4 regions of the Streptomyces sp. NPDC001406 genome follow, and region 3 is predicted to be linked to each of the others. Evidence: riboswitches for the same ligand, from Rfam matches in the RefSeq annotation. Region 3 holds a riboswitch; each other region holds the start of a gene.
What was found. Region 3 has a riboswitch for cyclic di-AMP ahead of ACFY1J_RS25570 (transglycosylase family protein). Riboswitches for the same ligand answer to the same signal wherever they lie in the genome.

Region 1 (5,582 bases), on a different contig from region 3:
TGGACGCGGCCACGCTGGAGGACGCGCGCCGGTTCTTCCGGACGTACTACGCGCCCAACAACGCCGTGCTCTCCGTGGTCGGCGACATCGACCCGCAGCAGACCCTGGCCTGGATCGAGAAGTACTTCGGCTCGGTCCCCTCCCACGACGGCAAGCCCGAGCCCCGCGACGGCTCGCTGCCGGAGGTCATCGGCGAGCAGCTGCGCGAGGTCGTCGTGGAGGAGGTCCCGGCCCGCGCGCTGATGGCCGCCTACCGGCTCCCGCAGGACGGCACGCGCGCGTCCGACGCCGCCGACCTGGCGCTCACCGTCCTGGGCGGCGGCGAGTCCTCCCGCCTGTACAACCGGCTCGTGCGCCGCGACCGTACGGCCGTCGCGGCCGGGTTCGGCCTGCTGCGGCTGGCCGGGGCGCCCTCCCTGGGCTGGCTGGACGTGAAGACCTCCGGCGACGTCGAGGTGCCGGTCATCGAGACCGCAATCGACGAGGAACTCGCCCGCTTCGCTCAGGAGGGCCCCACCCCCGAGGAAATGGAGCGCGCCCAGGCCCAGTTGGAGCGCGAGTGGCTGGACCGGCTCGGCACGGTCGCCGGCCGCGCCGACGAACTGTGCCGGTTCGCGGTCCTGTTCGGCGACCCGCAGCTCGCCCTGACCGCCGTCCAGCGCGTCCTGGAGGTGACGCCGGAGGAGGTCCAGGAGGTGGCCAAGGCCCGTCTGCGCCCGGACAACCGCGCGGTGCTCGTCTACGAGCCGCTCTCCGCCGAGTCCGCGGAGCACACCCAGGACGAGGACTTCCCCGAGGACCCGGAGTCGGAAGCCACCGTGGAGGCGTCCACCGCCGACCAGAACGAGGACGAGGAGGCGGCCAAGTGACCGAGCTCGCCGCGATGGAGTTCCACCCCCAGCCCCGTGCGGGCGAGGCGAAGCCGTGGGCCTTCCCGGCCCCCGAGCGCGGCACGCTGGAGAACGGCCTGACCGTTCTGCGCTGCCACCGCCCCGGCCAGCAGGTCGTCGCCGTCGAGGTGCTCCTGGACGCGCCGCTGGACGCCGAGCCGGCCGGTTTCGACGGTGTCGCCACGATCATGGCGCGGGCCTTCTCCGAAGGCACCGACAAACACTCCGCCGAGGAGTTCGCCGCCGAGCTGGAGCGCTGCGGCGCGACCCTGGACGCGCACGCCGACCATCCGGGCGTCCGGCTGAGCCTGGAGGTCCCCGCCTCCCGCCTCGGCAAGGCCCTCGGCCTGCTCGCCGACGCCCTCAGGGCACCCGCGTTCGACGAGAGCGAGGTGGACCGGCTGGTGCGCAACCGTCTCGACGAGATCCCGCACGAGCTGGCGAACCCCTCCCGTCGTGCCGCCAAGGAGCTCTCGAAGGAGCTGTTCCCGGCGACCGCGCGCATGTCGCGCCCGCGCCAGGGCACCGAGGAGACGGTCGAGAAGATCGACGCGGCGGCCGTCCGCGGCTTCTACGACCGGCACGTGCGGCCCGCCACGGCCACCGCCGTGGTCGTCGGCGACCTCACCGGCATCGACCTGGACGCGCTGCTCGGCGAGACCCTGGGCGAGTGGAACGGCTCCTCGGCGCAGCCGCGGCCCGTGCCGCCGGTGACCGCCGACGACACCGGCCGGGTCGTCATCGTGGACCGCCCCGGAGCCGTCCAGACGCAGTTGCTCATCGGCCGGGTCGGCGCGGACCGGCACGACCGCGTGTGGGCCGCCCAGGTGCTCGGCACGTACTGCCTCGGCGGCACCCTCACCTCCCGCCTGGACCGCGTCCTGCGCGAGGAGAAGGGCTACACCTACGGTGTGCGCTCGTTCGGGCAGGTCCTCAGGTCCGCCCCGGACGGCACGGGCGCCTCGCTGCTCGCCATCAGCGGCTCCGTGGACACGCCGAACACCGGTCCCGCGCTGCAGGACCTGTGGGCGGTGCTGCGCAAGCTCGCCGGGGAGGGCCTCACCGACGCCGAGCGCGACGTCGCCGTGCAGAACCTCGTGGGGGTCGCGCCGCTGAAGTACGAGACAGCGGCGGCCGTGGCGAGCACGCTGGCCGACCAGGTCGAGCAGTTTCTGCCGGACGACTACCAGGCGACGCTGTACCGGCAGCTCGCCGCCACCGGCACCGTGGAGGCCACCGCCGCGGTGGTCAACGCCTTCCCGGTGGACCGTCTGGTGACGGTCCTGGTGGGTGACGCCGCCCAGATCAAGGAGCCGGTCGAGGCTCTCGGCATCGGCGAAGTCACCGTCGTCCCGGCCGAGTAGAGGCACGCGCGCGTGGGTCCTGTCGGCCGACGGGCCGTCAGGACCCACGAACGTTTCTCCAAGATGTCCGAATTGGGGCGGAGGTTGCCTGTCTGCCCTGTGGGATGCGCTACAAAATCCGGCTTCGGTTTGGGGATCGAAAGACCGCCCGCATAGCGTCGTCCAGGCTGTTCGTCGGGCAGTGCGCCGCACCCGCGGCACCGGACAGTCATCGCCGAGTCCCCGTACGGCGCGAGCCAGGGGAGCCGGGGACCCACGCAGTCCCTGGGGTGAATCGGACACCCGCGCGTGCCGCGAGGGGGTCCGTAGGAGACCTTCCTGCTCCGAACCCGTCAGCTAACCCGGTAGGCGAGAGGGAAGGAAAGGACCAGCCACTACATGGCGTTCACCAGCGCCACCGGGAAGCACCGCCGTCCCGGCCGGATGCGCCGCACCACCGCCCGCGCGGCGGGCGTCGCGGCCCTCGCCACCACCGGTGCCGTCGGCACCCTCGCGGCCTCTCCGGCCCTCGCCGCCGAGCCCGCCCCCGCAGACACCGGTCTCACGCCGGTCATCACCATGGGCGACTCGGTCGCCGAGCAGATCGATGCCCAGGCCGCGGCCCAGGAGCAGGCCGCCGAGCAGAAGGCGGCCGAGGAGGCCGCGCGCAAGAAGGCCGTCGCCCTGGCGGAGAAGGAGCGCGAGGCCAAGGCGCGCGCCGCCCGCGAGGCCGAGCGCAAGCGGCTCAACGCGTTCGTGGCCCCGATCGCGAACTCGTATGTCTCCACCGGCTACAAGACCGGCGGATCCCTGTGGTCCTCCGGCTCCCACACCGGCATCGACTTCCACGCCTCCAGCGGCACCACCGTGCACGCGGTGGGCTCCGGCACGGTCGTGTCGACCGGCTGGGGCGGGTCGTACGGCAACCAGATCGTGATCCGGATGGCGGACGGCATGTACACCCAGTACGGCCATCTGTCGTCCATCGGCGTCTCCGTGGGCCAGAAGGTCCTCCCCGGCCAGCAGATAGGCCTCTCCGGCGCGACCGGCAACGTCACCGGGCCGCACCTCCACTTCGAGGCCCGGACGACCCCGGAGTACGGCTCGGACGTCGACCCCGTCGCCTACCTCCGCAAGCACGGCGTGAACGTCTGACGGCACCGCGCACCGCTTCCCGAAGCCCCGGCTCCCCGAGCCGGGGCTTTCGCCGTTTCGGCCGCCCCGCTGTCCAAAAAATATCCATGGATTCCGGCTCGCCATCGGAAATTCCCGTTGATTGCAATAGAGTCACGGAACACACGTCAATCGGCGACGTTTCACGGGGATTAAAGCGGAGGTCGGTCATGCGTATTCCGGCGAGCTCGGTATGCACGGCGATCAGGGACGACATCGTCGCCGGTGTCTACGAGCGCGGCGGCCGGCTCACCGAGGAACTCCTCGCGCGCCGCTACGGCGTCTCGCGCGTCCCCGTCCGCGAGGCGCTGCGCACCCTGGAGGCCGAGGGCTTCGTGGTGACCCGGCGGCACGCGGGCGCGTGCGTCGCCGAACCGACCGAGCAGGAGGCCGCCGACCTGCTGGAGATGCGCATGCTGCTGGAGCCGCTCGGCGCGTCCCGGGCCGCGCAGCGGCGCACCGAGGCCCATCTCAAGGTGCTGCGCGGCCTGGTGAGGCTGGGCCAGGAGCGGGCCAGGCGGGGCAACAGCGAGGATCTGCGCTCCCTGGGCGGCTGGTTCCACGAGACGCTCGCGCAGGCCTCCGGCAGTCACGCCCTGACCTCGATGCTGACCCAGCTGCGGCACAAGATCGCTTGGATGTACACGGTGGAGGCGCCCGCCAACCCGGTGGAGTCCTGGACGGAGCACGGCGCCATCGTGGACGCGGTGGCGCGCGGCGACGGCGAGCGCGCACGGGCGATCACTGCGCTGCACACCGAGCGCGCGACATCCGCGCACCGATTGCGCTTTCCCGGCGGCGGGGACCGTCCGGACCGTGTGAGGACTTCGCAACATGCCGTAAACATGTCGGGCCTGCGGCATTAACACGGGCGCCGTATACAAAGAAGGTATATTCGGCGGAGGTGCATTTCCGCTGCCCTGATTTCCGCGCGCCCGGAATTTCCATGAGAATACGGCGAAGCCGCGCCGCCCGAAAGGGCTGACGCGGCTCCGGCGTTCGGCGCGGTGGCTCAGACGGTCTCGGGCAGTTCCTCCAGGCCCTCGGCGACGAGCTTCGCGAGACGGTCGAGGGCGGCGTCCGCACCCTCGGCGTCGGAGGCGAGGACGATCTCCTCGCCGCCCTGGGCGCCCAGCCCGAGGACGGCCAGCATGGAGGCCGCGTTGACGGGGTTGCCGTCGGCCTTGGCGATCGTCACGGGGATGCCGGAGGCCGTGGCGGCCCGGACGAAGATGGAGGCGGGGCGGGCGTGGAGGCCCTCGGCCCAGCCGACGTTGACGCGGCGCTCAGCCATGTGATGCTGCCCTTCACTGTTCAGGGTTGTCTAGACCAGTTTCCCATATCGTGAAGCATGCCCGGAGCGGGCCTGTGCTCCGCTCCGGAGATGACGTCGGACCTCGGCCTCGATCCGACTTCCGTCCTCCACAGACTGCCTCGCGCCGTTGTCCGACGCGAGCCGTACTCTGGGGCCCATGCAGACCTCGGCGGGCCGGCAGGACCGGCACGAGTACCCCACTCACTGGGAGGCGGACGTAGTGCTGCGCGACGGGGGTACCGCGCGCATCAGGCCCATCACCGTTGATGACGCCGACCGCCTGGTCAGTTTCTACGAGCAGGTCTCGGACGAGTCGAAGTACTACCGCTTCTTCGCGCCGTACCCACGACTGTCCGCCAAGGACGTCCACCGCTTCACGCACCACGACTTTGTGGACAGGGTGGGACTCGCGGCCACCATCGGCGGCGAGTTCATCGCAACCGTACGCTATGACCGCATTGGCGTCGGCGGCATGCCCGCCTCCGCCCCCGCCGACGAGGCCGAGGTCGCCTTCCTCGTGCAGGACGCGCACCAGGGGCGCGGGGTCGCCTCCGCCCTCCTCGAACACATCGCGGCCGTCGCGCGCGAGCGCGGCATCCGCCGGTTCGCCGCCGAGGTGCTGCCCGCCAACACCAAGATGATCAAGGTGTTCACGGACGCCGGCTACACCCAGAAACGCAGCTTCGAGGACGGCGTCGTACGCCTGGAGTTCGACCTCGAACCCACCGACCGCTCGCTCGCCGTGCAGCGCGCGCGGGAGCAGCGCGCGGAGGCGCGGTCCGTACGGCGGCTCCTCGCGCCCGGCTCCGTCGCGGTCGTCGGCGTCGGACGCACGCCCGGCGGGGTGGGCCGCGGTGTCCT
Region 2 (5,582 bases), on a different contig from region 3:
GAGATCGAACGCGCTGTACGTGTGATCGGCGAGGCGCGACCATGAGTCGGCGTGACACGGCCGTGCGCCGCCTGGGCGGAACCGATCAATAGCGATCGGCCGGATCGGGTCGTACGGGGATCAGCGCAGCGCGGCCAGGAACCCCGCCCAGCTCTCGGGGGAGAGGAGCAGCGCGGGTCCGGCCGGTGCCTTGGAGTCGCGCACGGCAAGCAGTCCGGTCAGCGGACCGGAGCGCGGCCGTGCCGTCTCCACGCAGTTGTTCGCTCCCGTGCTGTAGCTGCTGCGCAGCCATCGCACGTCGTGCAGATCGGTACTGGAAGGTACGTTCCGAGGCAGTGCAGACATGGTGCCTCCTTACGCGCCGTCAGCTATCCCGGCGATGTAATCCAACGATTCCTCGGGCGAAAGGGCGTGCATCCGAAGGGTGTTGAAGGCCTCGGAGTAGGCCTGGAGGTCTTCTTTCCGTTCGAGATAGAGGCTACTCGTCAAGTGGTCGAGAACAACCACATCCAGATCAGATGTGCTCGGAAATGAGAAGATAACGAAAGGGCCGGTGATGCCGATGTGCGCTCCGGCGGCGAACGGCAGGACCTGAAGCCTCACTTGGGGCAGGCGCGCCGCCTCCACCAGCCGTTCCAGCTGCCGCGCCATGACGTCCGGGCCGCCCACCTCCCGCCGCAGCACCGCCTCGTCCAGGACGGCACGCAGCTCCAGCGGCGGCTGTGACCGCAGCACGTCCTGCCGGGCCAGCCGCACCTTGACCAGCGCGTCCAGCCGCTCCTCGGCGTCGTCGAAGCCGCTCACGGCCGCCCGGGTCACCGCGCGGGCGTACTCCGGCGTCTGCAGCAGCCCCGGGACCACCGACGTCTCCAGCGTGCGCATCCCGCGCGCCTGCGACTCCAGGCTGATGAAGTCCCGGTAGGCGGGCGGCAGCACCCCGCGGTACGCGTGCCACCAGTGGTGCCGGCCGCCGACGTCGTCCGAGCCGGCCAACACCATCAGCAGCTCGCGCAGTTGACCGTCCACCACGCCGTACGCGTCCAGGAGTAACCGCACATCGGCCGGTTTCACCCCACTGGCGCCCGTCTCGATGCGGCTCACCTTCGACTGGTGCCAGCCCACCAGCCGGGCCGCCTCACCGCTCGTGAGGCTCGCCCCGGTGCGCAGTGCGCGCAGTTCGGCGCCCAGTTTCCGGCGGCGCACCGCGGGACCGTTCTGCATGGGCTACTCCCTACTCCCTTCGAGCCGCCCAAATACGGTCTGCCGTCGCAGAGTTCACCGCTTCGAGCGACAGATATATGCATATCTTGGTGGATCGCCCCCGTGACACGTGCCGCAATGGCAGTCTGACGACGAAGCACCAGTCCGGGACCGTACTCGAACCATCCGGCTCCGTGCCGGACTGCGGTCCCGTGGGAAAGGGACGACGTCGTCATGGCAGACCATCTGGAAGCATCCGTCACTCTGCCGAGCGATCCCGCCTCGGTCGCCGCGGCCCGTTCCTATGTGCTGGCCACTCTCGCGGAATGGGGTCTGCCACCGGACACGGAAGTGGCCGACACGGTCCGGCTCATCGTCTCCGAACTCGCCACCAACGCCGTACAGCACACCTTCGGTCAGTCACCCACCTTCACGGTGGACCTCGTGCTCGATCGTGACGAACACCTGCGTATCGGCGTCACCGACAGCCATCCACGCTTCCCGAAGAGACTCCCCGCCGCCGTCCAGCAGGACAACGGCCGCGGCATGGTGATCATCCGCTGGCTCACCGCCGAATGCGGCGGCAAGCTACGGGTCCGGCCCACCCGCGAGGGCGGCAAGACCGTCTCGATCGAACTTCCCTGGACGGTACCCGCCCAGCCGGTCACGGCGGCCGGACAGCAGGAGCCGTAACACTCAGGCCCCCGGAATCCGATGCGCACGCCCGAACGCCCCGCGCAGCAGGGCCCGGAAGGCGTCGGCGGCCGGAGCCACCTCCTCGGCCCGGTACGCGACCGAGATCGTACGACGCAGTTCTCCCGCCCCCAGCGGGCGCACCCCGACCGGAGTGACCGCCGTCCGCGCCACCATCTCCGGTACGACGGCCACGCCGAGCCCGGCACTCACCAGCGCGCACACCACGGCGTAGCCGGGGGTCGGCACGAGCACGGACGGCGTGGCCCCCGCCTGCGCCAGGAGCGCCTCCACGCCCTGCCGGGCAGGCAGTTGCGGAGCCATGCTGACCAGCGGCTGCCCCGCAAGCCCCGACAGCGGCAGCCGGGAGGAGTCACTGCTCAGGGCATGCCCCGGGGCGGTCACCAGGACCAACTCCTCCACCAGCACCGGCTCCAGACCCACCGAGGACGGCACCGGAACCGGCTCCGCCGGGTGATACGCATGCGTCAGCGCCAGGTCCACCGCCCCGGCCGCCACCGCCGCCACGCCGGCCGGCGGATCGTAGTCCGCCACCGACAGCTCCACATCCGGATGCGCCCGGCGGAACGCGCTCAGCACCGGCGGCAGCAGATGGATCCCGGCCGTCGGAAACGTACCGAGCCGGAGTGTGCCGCCCGACAGACCGGCCAGCCGGGCCAGTTCGTGCCGGGCCCGCTCCAACTCGTCCAGCACCCGGCGGGCCCGGGCCACCAGCAGCTCGCCCGCGTCCGTCAGCCGCGCCCCGCGGTGGTGCCGGACCAGCAGCGCCGTCCCCGCCTCCCGCTCCAGCTTGGCCAGCTGCTGGGAGAGGGCGGGAGGTGTGTAGCCGAGCCGTTCGGCGGCACGCGTGATGGACCCCGCCTCCGCGACCGCGACGAGGGCGGCGAGTCGGGTGGGGTCGTACATACCGGTTGCCTGCCCAGAGGGATGTCCGAAGAATGCGAGCCCAAAGGAACGCTTAAGGCTTACCCAGGATATCCGAAATACCTGCTGAAGGCCTGTCCACGGCAGGCTGGCAGCCATGGACGGACAGCTCATCGCCTTCACCGGGATCGCCGCCGGCATGGTCGCCATGCCCGGCGCCGACTTCACCGTCGTCGTACGCAACGCACTGGTCTCCCGCCGGGCGGGCATCGCCTGTGCGCTCGGCATCGCGGGCGGGCTGCTCGTCCACACGGCTCTGGTGGCCGCGGGGGTCGCCACGGTCCTGGTCGCCGTGCCCCCGCTGTTCCGCGCTCTGCAACTGCTCGGCGGGGCGTATGTGCTGTATCTGGGCGGGCGGACGCTGTGGTCGCTGCGGCAGCCGCAAGGCGGCGACACGGACAGTGGCACGCCCTCGGCCGCGAACCCGCTGCGTCAGGGGTTCATGACCAACGCCCTCAACCCCAAGGCCTCGCTGACCTTTCTCAGCCTGCTGCCCCAGTTCGTACCGGCGGGCAGTGCCGCGCTGCCCAGGACCCTGCTGCTCGCGCTGATCGTGATCGGGCTGACCCTGGTGTGGTTCCCCACGGTGGCGCTGCTGGTGGACCGGCTCGGCCGATGGCTGCGCCGGCCGCGGGCCGCCATGGCCCTCCGGTCGGCGACCGGTGTGGCGCTGACGGTTCTCGGTGCCGCCCTGCTCCTCGAACCGCTCCTGGCGTGACACCGGGTCAGGCCGGAGCGGACCCGAGGGGGTGCCGGTGCGACAAGGCCCGCCACCCCCTCGGGCGGGTCAGCTGACCCGGCCGTACCAGACGCTCCTCGTCCAGATCCTCTGCAGCTTCACCACGTCCCCGGTCTTCGGGGCGTGCCAGATCTTCCCCTTCCCGGCGTAGATCCCCACGTGGTACACGCTGGAGCCCGAGTGGAAGAAGACGAGGTCACCGGCCTTGCGGTTCTTGGCCGAGATGTGGTGGGTCTTGTTGTACTGCTGGGCGGCCGTACGGGGCAGGGTCTTGCCCGCCTTCTTGTACGAGTACAGCGTCAGCCCGGAGCAGTCGAACCTCCGCGGCCCGGTGGCGCCCCACTTGTAGGGGGCCCCCTTCTTGGAAGCCGCGACCTGGAGTGCCTTCGTCGCCATCGTCGCGGCCGACGCGTCGGCGGCGACACCCGGAACCACGATCGAGCCGCCCACGGCGGCGATGGTGAGGGCCGAGGCCGTACCGGCCCGGGCCATGAGCGACGGGACACGATTGAGCGCAGTCATGCGCAACCCTTCGTCAGCCGCCTGTGAAGGATGACCTGTCGGATTCGGGCTGGCGAAGTTGCCCGGCCGCGTTGCCGCGGCTTCACCCCAAGGGCTGCTCGGAACGAACAAACAGACGAACGAACATCCGTTCCGGCGACCCGTCTTGCTTGGGTCCTCCACTCCTGCCGATCCACTCCTGTCGACCGGTCATCCGGGCGGCGGCAGGACTCGGCGTCCGCCCGGACCGCCCCGCCGCTGTGGCGGGGGCTTGTCGTCAGACAGGGATCTTCACTCACAGGTGTCCGAAAATCCCAATGGAATCGGGGATTTGTGGTGTTACTCACCACTCACCCGTTCGGGTGGACATCGCTGTGTTCGAGTCATGGTCGAGGGGGTCAGGTACCCCCGGACCAGCGCGGAAGCACCTCACCGTCCCCTCCGGGCAAGCGTGTTGCGCAACCTCCACGGCCTCGGAAATGGACCCGCGACTACTCCGAACAGCGGTACGTCTTTTGGGTCGTTTCAACTCCGGTGCGGACGGCAGTGCGTCAATCGGCGGCGGGGGGTGGGACGGTGACCCTCGCGGTCCGGCGCTCGCCGTCCAGCACCCGCAGTGCGCGCGCCAACGTGGCCGCGTGCAACTCCGCCTCGCCGCGCTGGTGCATGAGGGTCAGCGCGTCGCGCAACTCCGCCGCCGCACGGACGAGCGCCTGGGCGGCCCGCAGTCCGCGGTAGGTGTCCGAGTGCTGGGCCGGATTGATCCGGCCGAGCAGGTCGACCACATCGAGGTAACGGTCGATCAACTCACCCTCGGCCCGCGTCAGGGCGGGCAGTGGCGGCAACTCCGGAGGCAGCATCCGCCGGCTCACCCCGCGTCCCGAGCGGTGCGGGAGGCCTTGCGGCTGGGGATGATCCCGTCCACCAGCCCGTATTCCAGCGCGCCCGGCGCGTCCAGGATCAGATCCCGCTCCAGGTCCTCGTGGACCTGCTCGGGGCCGCGTCCTGTGTGCCGAACGAGCATTCCTTCGAGGAGGTCCCGGGTCCGGGCCAACTCCTCGGCCTGGATGACGAGGTCACTCGGTTGGCCCTGCACGGGCTCGGGCAGCGAGGGCTGCCGGATCAGCACACGCGCGCCGGGCAGCGCGAACCGCTTGCCCGGTGTCCCGGCGGCGAGCAGCACCGCGGCGGACGAGCCGGCCTGCCCCAGGCAGATCGTCTCCACGTCGCAGCCGACGTACCGCATCGTGTCGTAGATCGCCGCCATGGCGCTGAACGAGCCGCCGGGCGAGTTCACGTACAGCGAGATGTCCCGGTCCGGGTTGTCGTGTTCGAGATGCATGAACTGCGCCATCACGTCGTTCGCCGATGTGTCGTCGATCGGCGTGCCCAGGAAGACGATCCGCTCCTCCAGCAGCTTGGAGTACGGATCCAGCGTGCGGTGACCCGTGCTGGTGCGCTCGGTGAACTCGGGCAGGACATAGCGGGCGGACGGTCGGGACAT
Region 3 (5,582 bases):
GCCGATCCGCTCCATGATCGCCAGCAGTACGAGGGCCCCGGCGCCGATCACGTCGACCCGGCCCGGGTGCATGGACGGGATCCGGGCCCGCTCGGCATGGGTGGAGCGCAGCAGCCACTCGGTGATCTCCCGGACCCGGTCGTGGGAGACGCGGGAGTGGTGGATGCGGGCGGAGTCGTACTCCGGCAGCTCCTGCGCGATCGCCGACACCGTCGTGACCGAGCCGGCGAGGCCGACGAGCGTGTGCGCCTCGCGCAGCGGGACCGTCTCCTCGGCGAGGTCGAGGGCGGCCTCGATGTCGGCCCTCATGGCGGCGATCCGCTCCGCGGTGGGCGGGTCGCTGACGACGCCCTCGTGCACCAGGTGACGCTCGGTCATCCGCACACAGCCCACGTCCACGGACCGCGCGGCCCCCACGTGGTCGTCGCCGACGACCAGTTCGGTGGAGCCGCCGCCGATGTCCACCACCAAGTAGGGCCTGGTGAGGTCGTCGCGGCCGGTGAGTTCCTTCGTGGCGCCGGTGAAGGAGAACTCGGCCTCCTGGTCGCCCGAGATGACCTCCGGTTCGACGCCGAGGATGTCGAGGACGCCCCGGACGAACTCGTCGCGGTTCTCGGCGTCCCGGGAGGCGGAGGTGGCCACGAACCGCAGCCGCTCGGCGCCGTGCTCCTTGATGACCGCCGCGTACTCGCGGCAGGCGGCGAAGGTCCGCTCCAGCGCCTGGGGAGCGAGCCGTCCGGTGCGGTCGACGCCCTGGCCGAGCCGCACGATGGTCATCCGGCGGTCCAGGTCGACCAGTTCACCCGTCTCCGGGTCCGCGTCGGCGACCAGCAGCCGGATGGAGTTCGTACCGCAGTCGATCGCGGCGACCCGGGTCACTGGTCCTCCTCCTTCGGGACCGTCACACAGGCCCCCTTCATCCACCACTCGGGCAGCATCGCGAGCGCCTCGTCGCCGAGGGGGTTCACCCCCGGCCCGGCGGCCAGCGAGTGGGCGACCAGCACGTGCAGGCACTTCACCCGGTCCGGCATGCCGCCGGCGCTCGGGAAGCCCGTCAGCACCTCGATCTCGTCCCGGCGCCGGATGTAGTCCTCGTGCGCGGCACGGTAGGCGGCGGCCAGCTCCGGGTCCGTCTGTAGCCGCTCCGTCATCTCCTTCATGACGCCGTTCGCCTCCAGGGTGCCGATGGCGGAGGAGGCCTTCGGGCACGTCAGGTAGTACAGCGTGGGGAAGGGCGTGCCGTCGGGCAGGCGCGGAGCCGTCTCCACGACGTCCGGCTGACCGCAGGGGCACCGGTGCGCGATCGCCCGCAGCCCGCGCGGCGGACGCCCGAGCTGCTGCTTGAAGGCCTCGACGTCCGCGTCGGTGGGCTCGGTGCGCGGAGTGGGCGGCGGGGGCGTTTCCATGACTGTCTTCAGGCTGTCTTTCTCTGGCTGTCGGTTCACTGTCCGGCGTCGTCGGTGCGCCGCCGGCTCACTGGTCGAAGGCGTCGGACTTGTCGACCCCGTCCCAGACGTTGGCGTACCAGGGACGGTCGGCCGCCCCCAGATAAGCGTGCGCCTGCTTGGCCGCACCGGGGTCGATCACGACGTAACCGGTCTCCCCCGGCATCACATAGTGCAGCCGCCGGCGGATCTGCTGCTCGGCGAAGGAGTCGTCCTGCCAGCGCGCCTTGAGGTCGCGCAGTTGCTCGACCCGTTCCTGGGCCCGCTGCCGCTGCCGCTCCAGATTGGCGATCTCGGCGCGCTGGGAGACGTACTGCCGCATCGGATAGGCCAGGGCCACCACCATCGTGCACAGCACCAGGGCGAGCAGCGCGGCCCGGCCGGTGAGCCGGGATCTGCGGGCCTGCCGCTTGGTCTGGGAGCGGTAGACCCGGGCCGCCGTCTGCTCGCCGAGCAGTCGCAGTCTGGTCGCGGTGGAGAACCGGTCCCGGTCCTTCGCGGCCATGTCCCCGCCTCCCTCATACGTGCGTACGTCCCCGGACACGGTACGGGACCGGGTACGGGGACGTACGTACGACTGGCTAAGCCTTGCCCTTACCGGGCTCAGCCCTTGGAGATCTCCACGCCGCCCCGGAAGCGCGGGAAGGCGCTGCGGCCGGCGTACACCGCCGCGTCGTCGAGGATCTCCTCGATGCGCAGCAGCTGGTTGTACTTGGCGACGCGCTCGGAGCGGGCCGGGGCGCCGGTCTTGATCTGGCCGCAGTTGGTGGCGACGGCCAGGTCGGCGATGGTGACGTCCTCGGTCTCGCCGGAGCGGTGGGACATCATGCACTTGAAGCCGTTGCGCTGGGCCATCTCGACGGCGTCCAGGGTCTCGGTCAGCGAACCGATCTGGTTCACCTTCACGAGCAGGGCGTTGGCGGTGCCCTCCTCGATGCCGCGGGCCAGGCGCTCCGGGTTGGTGACGAACAGGTCGTCGCCGACGATCTGGACCTTGTCGCCGAGCTTGTCGGTCAGGACCTTCCAGCCGGCCCAGTCGTCCTCGAACAGCGGGTCCTCGATGGAGACGAGCGGGTAGGCCGCCACGAGCTCCTCGTAGTACTCCGTCATCTCGGCGGCCGAGCGGGACTTGCCCTCGAACTCGTACTTGCCGTCCTTGTAGAACTCGGACGCGGCGACATCGAGCGCGAGCGCGATCTGCTCGCCGGGGACGTACCCGGCCTGCTTGATGGCCTCCAGGATGAGGTCGAGGGCCTCACGGTTGGAGCCGAGGTTCGGGGCGAAGCCGCCCTCGTCGCCCAGGCCGGTGGCCAGGCCCTTGCTCTTCAGGACCTTCTTCAGGGTGTGGTAGACCTCGGCGCCCCAGCGCAGCGCCTCGGAGAAGGACTCCGCGCCGATCGGGGCGATCATGAACTCCTGGATGTCCACGTTGGAGTCGGCGTGCGAGCCGCCGTTCAGGATGTTCATCATCGGCACCGGCAGCAGGTGCGCGTTCGGGCCGCCCAGGTAGCGGAAGAGGGGGAGGTCGCTGGCCTCGGAGGCGGCGTGGGCGACGGCGAGGGAGACGCCGAGGATGGCGTTGGCGCCGAGCGAGCCCTTGTTGTCGGTGGCGTCCAGGTCGAACATCGCCTGGTCGATCAGGCGCTGCTCGGTGGCGTCGTAGCCGACCAGCTCCGGGCCGATCTGCTCGATCACGGCGAGGACGGCCTTCTCGACGCCCTTGCCCAGGTAGCGGTTCGGGTCGCCGTCGCGGAGCTCGATGGCCTCGAAGGCGCCGGTGGAGGCGCCGGACGGAACGGCGGCACGACCCGTGCTGCCGTCGTCGAGGCCGACCTCGACCTCGACCGTGGGGTTGCCTCGGGAGTCCAGGATTTCCCGGGCTACGACGACGTCGATGGACGGCACGAGCATCTCCTTCATGGATGTGACGCTGGAAGTGCGGGGCTGGGTGCCTTGCGACTAGAGCCTAACCGTCCCGGGGGCATCGGCCACCGACCGACCGTCCCGTGGACAGGGTCCGACCGTACCCATTGTTCCGGCTCGAAACAAAGGCGGGGTGGAGAACGGCTCGAACACAGCGCCCCATGAACAAGCCCCGCCCCGGCGCGTACGGGGGAATACGCACCGGGGCGGGGAGACCGTGGGGACGGGGGGCGGCTGTGGTTCTTGCAGCCGGGCTACCGGCCGCGGATCACTTCAGGTGGAGCTGCTGGCCCGGGTAGATGAGGTCCGCGTCCTGGACGATGTTCTTGTTCAGCTTGAACAGCTTCTGCCAGCCGCCCTTGACCTTGTGCTTCTGGGCGATCGAGCCGAGGGTGTCGCCCTTGACGACCTTGTACTCGCCGTCGCCCTTCTTGACCTTCTTGCCGGTCGGGGTGGTGACGGTCTTGGCCGCGGCCGGGCGCTCGGCGGAGCGGGAGGCGGCCGGCTTCTCGGTCGACCGGGGGGCGGTGCTCGCCGCGGCGCCGCTGTAGGGGGCGCTGGACAGGCCCGTGCCGCAGACCGGCCAGGCACCCTTGCCCTGGGCGGCGAGGACCTTCTCGGCGATCTCTATCTGCTGCGCCTTGGTGGCCTTGTCGGCGGTGCCGGCGTACTTCGAGCCGCCGTAGGCGGACCACGTCGAGGCGGAGAACTGCAGACCGCCGTAGTAGCCGTTGCCGGTGTTGATGGACCAGTTGCCGCCGGACTCGCACTTGGCGACGGCGTCCCACTCGGAGGCGGTGGCGGCCGAGGCGGTGCCGGAGGCCATCAGCGGGGCGACGACGGCGGCGCCGGCGACACCGGCGAGCGCGATGGCACGGGTGACCCTGGCCTTCGAGGGACGACGGTGCTTGCCCTGGGCGGAAAACAGCATGGATGGATCCCCTCACCGACGCCTGCGAGGTGAGCTGTCGGGTTCGGGCCGGTTGAGTTGCCCGGCCACACCTCCGCTGGGAGGCGTGGCTCCACCCCTAGCCGCTCCGGCTCAACTGTCCGGCGCGGCACTTACCTTGGGTCCCCCGCTCCTGCCTACGGCGCGTGACGCGACGACTGTTCCCGTGCGGCCGCTGGCAGGACTCGGCGTTGCGACAGCCGGGGCTCGTGGTGACGAGCGGACTCGACCGTAGACACGCGATCCGGGGAATTCCAAAGACGATCAGGGCTTCTGAGACTCATCCCACACTTTCACCAAACCGGACATTAGGCGTGAAAGCGGGACGTCAACTCCCGCTACTTTTCACCGGTTTCGGTAGCGACGTCCAGGGTCTGACCGGGGGTGATGTCGTTCGGGTCGGTGCCGATTGCGGCCTTGTTGGCGGCATAGAGCGCACGCCATCCGCCGTCGACGTCGAGGGAGTCGGCGATGGACGCGAGAGTGTCGCCGTCGCGAACCGTGTAGGTGCGCGAGGCGTGACGACCCGCCGAGGCCGAGCCCTGCCCGCTTGCTGCGCTTTCGTCCGCATTGCCCCCGCGATGACGGCCGCCCCCGATCGCGCCGGTGTCGACCAGACTCCAAGATCCCCCGCTTTGCCACGAGTTGTCAGAGTCATCCGTTTTGGGAACTTCCGTGGGCGCGCCACCGCTCCCCTGCGAGTTGCCCGAGCCTTCGGATTCCGACTTGTCCGACTGGGCGGAATCTTCACCCTTGCCCTCGCTCTTACCCTCACCCTTGCCCTTCGCCCCGTTCTCCTTGTCGGCGTTCGCCGAGGGGGAAGCCTTCCCCGAGGAGTCCGACTCCGAGTGCGAATCGGATGAGTCGGACGAATCAGAGGAGTCTGAAGAATCAGAGGAACCGGGTGAATCGGATGCCGAGACACCGGTGTCGACATCGACCGACCCGGAGCTCGCGGTGAGCCCGGAGAGCAGGGCACAGGTGGCCCAGGGCTTGGTGCCCTGGTCGGCGAGAATCTTCTCCGCGACGGCTATCTGCTGCGAACGGCTGGCCTCGTCCGGGCTGGAGGCGTACGCGAGGCCGCCGTACTTGTCCCAGTCGTCCTGCGACATCTGCAGACCGCCGTAGTACCCGTTGCCGGAGTCGGCGCTCCAGGAGCCACCGCTCTCACACTCGGCCACCTTGTCCCAAGTGGTGCCGTCGGCCGCGTTGGCGCTCGCGGCCCCGAGGAGCGGGATGGCGATGGCGGAGCCGGTCACTCCGGC
Region 4 (5,582 bases), on a different contig from region 3:
GGTGAGCTGCTTGAGCAGGGCGGGGTCGTTCACCGTGACGGTGCCGGTGAGGCTGTGCCGCCCCTGGGGAGCCTTGCCGAGCAGCTTCCCGAAGTTGATCCTGACGCCGCCGTTGGTGCCCTTGGCGCCCTGGTGGATGTGGAGATCGGTGGGCCTGCCGGTGCCGCGCCAGGCCACGGCGACGGACACCTTGTCCCCCTTGACCTCGATGAACTCCAGCGCCGCGCCGTCCTTGTCCCCCACGGCGGGGCCGCCCTCGACCGGCACCTCGTTGGCGCCCCGGAGGCTTGCGGCGAGGATGGTCGTTTCCTTGCCGGTGCGGCTCTCGCCGGCGGCGGCCGGGATCGCCGCGGCGGCGACACCGGCGGACGCGGCGATCGCGACGGCGGTGGCGACGAGGCCCTTGCGGCGCGCGATGAACGTTCCGTTCATACCCATGATTCGGTTTTCTCCCCGTATGCGGCTGACGCCCCCTGCGTCAGCTTCTGGGCATGGGTACGGAAGGGATCTTAGATTAGACTCAGTCCATAAATGCGACGTGCGTCACACCGCTCGACGGGAACTACCCGGCCCGGTGCACCACCGCGTCGCACAGTTCGAGCAGGGCGGCCTTGGCGTCGCACTCCGGCAGCGGGGCCAGCGCCGCCCGCGCGTCCTCCGCGTAGCGCACGGTGTCGCGCCGGGCCTGCTCCAGCGCCGGATGGCCACGGAGGGCGGCCAGCGCCTCGGCGTGGCGCGCGTCGTCGGTCAGGTCGGAGTCGAGGAGCTCGCACAGCGCGATGTCCTCGGCCAGCCCCAGCCGCTGCGCCCGCTCGCGCAGCCGCAGCACCGGAAGGGTCGGGATGCCCTCGCGCAGATCGGTGCCCGGCGTCTTGCCGGACTCGTGCGAGTCGGACGCGATGTCGAGCACGTCGTCCGCCAGCTGGAAGGCGACACCGAGCCGCTCGCCGTACTGGGTGAGCACGTCGACGACCGTCTCGTCGGCCCCCGACATCATCGCCCCGAACCGGCAGGACACCGCCACCAGCGAGCCCGTCTTGCCGCCCAGCACGTCCAGGTAGTGCTCGACCGGGTCCCGGCCGTCCGAGGGCCCCGCGGTCTCCAGGATCTGCCCGGTGACCAGCCGCTCGAACGCGAGGGCCTGGACCCGCACCGCCTCGGGACCGAGATCGGCGAGGATCTGCGAGGCACGGGCGAACAGGAAGTCACCCGTGAGAACGGCGACCGAGTTGCCCCAACGGGTGTTCGCGCTCTCGACACCGCGGCGCACCGCGGCCTCGTCCATCACGTCGTCGTGGTACAGCGTCGCGAGGTGCGTCAGCTCGACGACGACGGCCGAGGGCACGACACCCGGCGCGTACGGGTCGCCGAACTGGGCCGCGAGCATCACGAGCAGCGGCCGGAACCGCTTCCCGCCCGCCCTCACCAGGTGCTGGGCGGCCTCCGTGATGAACGGGACCTCACTCTTGGTGGCTTCGAGCAAGCCTTCCTCGACAGCCGCCAATCCGGCCTGGACATCGGCTTCCAGAGCCTGGTCCCGCACGCTCAGCCCGAACGGCCCGACGACGGTCACGTGGGGTCTCCTGTCTGCTGGTGTCTGCTGGCGATTACACGGTTTGTCGATAGGTCGCTGCCATCACTCAAGTCAGCGTATCCGGTCAGGTTTCGATCACCGATAGCGCCCACCGTTACAGCCCAGGCGGTATCGGATCACGACCGGTATGTTTTTGATCAGTTGATAAGGATTGATTTTTATCGACTCATCATGATGTGACACTGCTTGTCCCTATATACCCGCATGTACCCGGTCAGCCGGCGCCACGGGGCACCACCCATACACATCCGTACGTCCTCCCCCTACGAGACCACGCACGACGACATCCGCATCCCCCTGCCCGACAGGACACGGCTGTACGCGCGCGTATGGCGGCCCCTGCCGGACGAACCCTGGTGAGCGGGCCACGGCTACGCCTGGCGGGGCATGTGGCTGGAGCGCCTCGGCCCGCGAGGAGTACGACACGATCAGGGCCGCCGTGCTCGCGGTGGGCGGCCGGCACGACCCGTACCACGACACGGTCCTCCGTCCGGTCGAACACCTTCCGCGCGACCGCGTCCGCGGCATCGTCGGCCCCTGACCGCACGAATACCCCGACCGCGGCCGGCCGGCCCGGCGATCGGCTTCCTCCAGGAGACCCTGCGCCGGTGGGACCACCGGCTCAGGGACGGCACCCCGTCCGACGGTGCCTCCGCCCCGGCGGACCCCCTGGACCAGCCGCTCCCGCGCGCGTACGCCCTCGACTCCCGCCCCCCGGCCACGGCCTACGGCACCCTTCCCCGCCCGCCGGGTCGGCGAGCCGCTCCGACCCTCACCCCACGTGACGAGCGTCACGCACCGGCTCCGGGGCGCCCCCGTTCTCGCACGGTCCCCGATACACACGGACCGGACGTGGGAGAAGCGCGCCCCGCGGACCCCCGCGAACCCCCTGTGACCTGCATGTCTGATTTGCCGTGAATGTTATTCCGTGAGTTGGGTCACGCCGCCTTATGTCGCCCCACATCCGGCCAAACACCCGTTTGCCCTTTTCCTGTCGGCCAGTTGAGGCTGTGCAACCGCAAAGGATCAAGTGCCCCATACGCCTCAACCCAAGGTCAATTGGTGCGTTCTGTGAATCAGGTACTTGTTCCCGACATGTGCTCTCGCATAGCTTCCGGCCAGTCAGGCGGACGCCGAATCCTGCCGCCGCCGGACGTAACCCATCGACGAACTCATTTCGCGTAGGCAGGAGCGGGGGAACCCAGGTAGGCCGCCGGACCGGACGACACATGTCGCACGGAACGGCTCGGGGTGAAGTCGCGCAGCCTCAGGGCGGCACGGCCGGGCACCTCCCCGTCCGAACCCGACAGCTCACCTCGCAGGCGACGGAGAGGAAATCCCCCATGGCCGCTGCCGCTCAGCCCCGCCGCACCACCCGCCTCGTCCGCAAGCTCGCCGTCGCCGGCACCGGCGCCGCGGTGCTCGCCCTCCCGCTCATCGGCGCGACCACGGCCTCGGCCGCCCCCGCCACCACGCCCGCCGCGGCCGAAACGACCCTGGCCGGCTACCCGAACAACCTCGACGGCTGGATCCGCGAGTCCCTCGCCATCATGAAGGAAAGGCACATTCCGGGCACGTACAACGGCATCTACCGCAACATCATGCGTGAGTCGTCGGGCAACCCGCGGGCCATCAACCTGTGGGACTCCAACGCGGCCAAGGGCATCCCGTCCAAGGGCCTGCTCCAGGTCATCGACCCGACGTTCAACGCGTACCACGTGGTCGGAACGTCGTTCGACATCTACGACCCGGTCGCGAACATCACCGCCGCCTGCAACTACGCGGCCGCGCGGTACGGCTCGATGGACAACGTCTTCGGCGCGTACTGACGGACGCCACGGGGCGCGTGCTGACGGATCTCCCTCTCCCTCCCCCGCAACGGGAGAGCTAGGCAAAGAGTCTTTCGAGGACGACGGCGATGCCATCGTCCTCGTTCGACAAGGTGATCTCGTCGGCCACCGCCTTGAGTTCGGGATGGGCGTTGGCCATCGCCACACCACGGGCGGCCCAGTCGAACATCGGGATGTCGTTGGGCATGTCCCCGAAGGCGATGGCCTGCCGGGCACTCAGCCCCAGGTGTTCGGCGGCCAGCGCCAGTCCGGTCGCCTTCGTGATACCGCACGGCTGGAGCTCGACGGTCCCCGGCCCGGACATGGTGACCGTCGCCAGCGAACCCACGACGTCACGGGCGATCGCCGCCAACTCGTCGTCGGACAGGGCGTGATGGCGGAGCAGGACCTTGCTGATGGGTTCGCACCACAGATCGTCGCGCCGCGGGACCCGTACGGCGGGCAGGGTCGGGTGCGGCATCAGATACCCCGGCTCGATGAGCGTGAGCCCGTCCACCCCGTCCTGGTCGACGGCCACGTACACCTGACCCACCTCGGCCTCGATCTTGCCGAGCGCGGTCTCGGCCAACTCCCGGTCCAGGGTGACCGACCACAGCAGACGGTCCGCGCCGGCGTCGTACAACTGCGCGCCCTGTCCGCACACCGCGAGCCCCCTGCTGCCGAGTTCGTCGAGCAGCGGCCGCACTCTCGGCGCCGGGCGCCCCGTCACCACGAGATGCTGCGCACCGGCCTCCACCGTCCGCGCGAGGGCCGCGCGGGAGCGGTCGGAGAGGGTGTCGTCGCCGCGGAGCAGCGTTCCGTCCAGGTCGGTGGCGACGAGTGAATAAGCGGGGGGAGCGGCCATGATCAGAGAATACGGACAACATGCCGCTGCGACTCACCCCCGTCCCAGCCGTTGTTCTCAACCCCACGCGGTCCGCGCGGAGATGCCGCCACCCGCCATCGTCAGTGGTGCGCGTTAGGTTGCTGTCATTGCGCCGAGGGAGCTGAGGAAACGGGGGCGGATGTGGTGACGGACCGGCGGGAAGTCTTCCGGAGGTATCTGCGCAAGGCGGCGCCCGCCGTTCTCGCGCGCTTCCCCGAGGAGTTGAGGCCCGAGATCTACGCCCTCTCCTTCCGTATCTGGCGCATCGACTACGACGAGCGCCACCCCTATGTGGCCATCGGCTACAACACCGAGAGCCAGTACGAGCTGGAGAAGCGTCACGGGGACCTGGGCGAGGCCCGCTGGCACTACGCCTGCTGGCTCCTGGACGGCTTCGAGATGCTCGGCAACGTCCCCGAGGACCCGGCCGGCGCACCGCTGTACGTGGAGGAGGTCAAGGAACTCGGCCTCTGGTTCGACGGCGACCGGGACGACGAGGAGGGAGACCGGGACGCCGACGAAGAGGGCGACGTCGAGGCCAAGCGCGATCTGCTCGGGCTGCATTTCGCCGACGCATGTATCGATCTCGCCCGCCATCTGCACGAAAGCGGGGAGATCGAGCGGCTCTTCGGCCGTCGGCTGCCCGTCGTCGTCTTCGACATGGACTGTCCCGAGTGGGAGATCGAGGCCACCGAGGCGGCCAACCCCCCTGAGCTGATCGAGGAGTTCCTGGCGTGGCAGCGGGCGGCCGAGGAGGGGTAGCCGCCCGCCCCTGCGCTCAGCCGTGCGCCGCCGCCAGGTGCTTGGCCAGCCGCGGGGAGGCGAACTCGGTGCCGCAGACGAAGCGCATCACCGGGCCGTAGGACCCGGCGGCCGGGAGGCCGGTGAAGTAGAGGCCGGGGACCGAGGAGACAAAGCCGGCGCCGAGCTTCGGGGTGCCGCGGCTGACCGCGAGGCGGGTGCGCAGCTCATGGCCCAGGAAGTCCATGGCCGCGACGTTCACGCGGTAGCCGGTGGCCGCGACGACATGGTCGGCGGTGAGCCCCTGGGTGGCGCCGGCGAGGGTGCGGACCGTGAGGAGCGGGCTGCCGTCGGAGACGTCCGCGCCGACCAGCCGCTCCACCTCCTGGACCTGCACCTTGCCCTCGAAGCGGTCGCGCAGCCACCACGCGCCGAGCGGGCCGAGGACCCGGCGGACCAGATAGTGGCGGGCCTGGGCCGGAAGGTAGCGGTAGGGGTGGGGGTAGTAACTGAGGGCCCACAGGGACCAGGC

Region 1: it holds a riboswitch for cyclic di-AMP, as region 3 does, so the genes downstream of both, ACFY1J_RS04640 (M23 family metallopeptidase) here and ACFY1J_RS25570 (transglycosylase family protein) in region 3, are expected to answer to the same signal.
Region 2: it holds a riboswitch for cyclic di-AMP, as region 3 does, so the genes downstream of both, ACFY1J_RS31675 (C40 family peptidase) here and ACFY1J_RS25570 (transglycosylase family protein) in region 3, are expected to answer to the same signal.
Region 4: it holds a riboswitch for cyclic di-AMP, as region 3 does, so the genes downstream of both, ACFY1J_RS37600 (transglycosylase SLT domain-containing protein) here and ACFY1J_RS25570 (transglycosylase family protein) in region 3, are expected to answer to the same signal.

What each region holds. Positions count from the first base shown of each region.
Region 1 covers NZ_JBIAWG010000002.1:122,391-127,972, forward strand. The annotation lists gene ACFY1J_RS04630 (M16 family metallopeptidase) at 1-869, shown strand, start outside; gene ACFY1J_RS04635 (M16 family metallopeptidase) at 866-2,254, shown strand; cyclic di-AMP (ydaO/yuaA leader) riboswitch at 2,457-2,620, shown strand; gene ACFY1J_RS04640 (M23 family metallopeptidase) at 2,633-3,388, shown strand; gene ACFY1J_RS04645 (GntR family transcriptional regulator) at 3,577-4,272, shown strand; gene ACFY1J_RS04650 (HPr family phosphocarrier protein) at 4,419-4,700, opposite strand; gene ACFY1J_RS04655 (GNAT family N-acetyltransferase) at 4,879-5,582, shown strand, end outside.
Region 2 covers NZ_JBIAWG010000014.1:119,806-125,387, reverse strand. The annotation lists gene ACFY1J_RS31705 (8-amino-7-oxononanoate synthase) at 1-45, shown strand, start outside; gene ACFY1J_RS31700 (DUF397 domain-containing protein) at 121-345, opposite strand; gene ACFY1J_RS31695 (helix-turn-helix domain-containing protein) at 355-1,221, opposite strand; gene ACFY1J_RS31690 (ATP-binding protein) at 1,435-1,893, shown strand; gene ACFY1J_RS31685 (LysR family transcriptional regulator) at 1,897-2,820, opposite strand; gene ACFY1J_RS31680 (LysE family translocator) at 2,936-3,556, shown strand; gene ACFY1J_RS31675 (C40 family peptidase) at 3,626-4,099, opposite strand; cyclic di-AMP (ydaO/yuaA leader) riboswitch at 4,103-4,325, opposite strand; gene ACFY1J_RS31670 (hypothetical protein) at 4,630-4,938, opposite strand; gene ACFY1J_RS31665 (ATP-dependent Clp protease proteolytic subunit) at 4,947-5,582, opposite strand.
Region 3 covers NZ_JBIAWG010000010.1:330,684-336,265, reverse strand. The annotation lists gene ACFY1J_RS25590 (exopolyphosphatase) at 1-879, opposite strand, end outside; gene ACFY1J_RS25585 (DUF501 domain-containing protein) at 876-1,406, opposite strand; gene ACFY1J_RS25580 (septum formation initiator family protein) at 1,474-1,950, opposite strand; gene eno (phosphopyruvate hydratase) at 2,049-3,356, opposite strand; gene ACFY1J_RS25570 (transglycosylase family protein) at 3,637-4,299, opposite strand; cyclic di-AMP (ydaO/yuaA leader) riboswitch at 4,304-4,472, opposite strand; gene ACFY1J_RS25565 (transglycosylase family protein) at 4,656-5,582, opposite strand, start outside.
Region 4 covers NZ_JBIAWG010000019.1:177,081-182,662, reverse strand. The annotation lists gene ACFY1J_RS37615 (CHRD domain-containing protein) at 1-438, opposite strand, end outside; gene ACFY1J_RS37610 (polyprenyl synthetase family protein) at 563-1,573, opposite strand; gene ACFY1J_RS37605 (hypothetical protein) at 1,799-1,954, shown strand; cyclic di-AMP (ydaO/yuaA leader) riboswitch at 2,749-2,932, shown strand; gene ACFY1J_RS37600 (transglycosylase SLT domain-containing protein) at 2,938-3,423, shown strand; gene ACFY1J_RS37595 (HAD family hydrolase) at 3,482-4,288, opposite strand; gene ACFY1J_RS37590 (hypothetical protein) at 4,454-5,071, shown strand; gene ACFY1J_RS37585 (FAD-dependent oxidoreductase) at 5,088-5,582, opposite strand, start outside.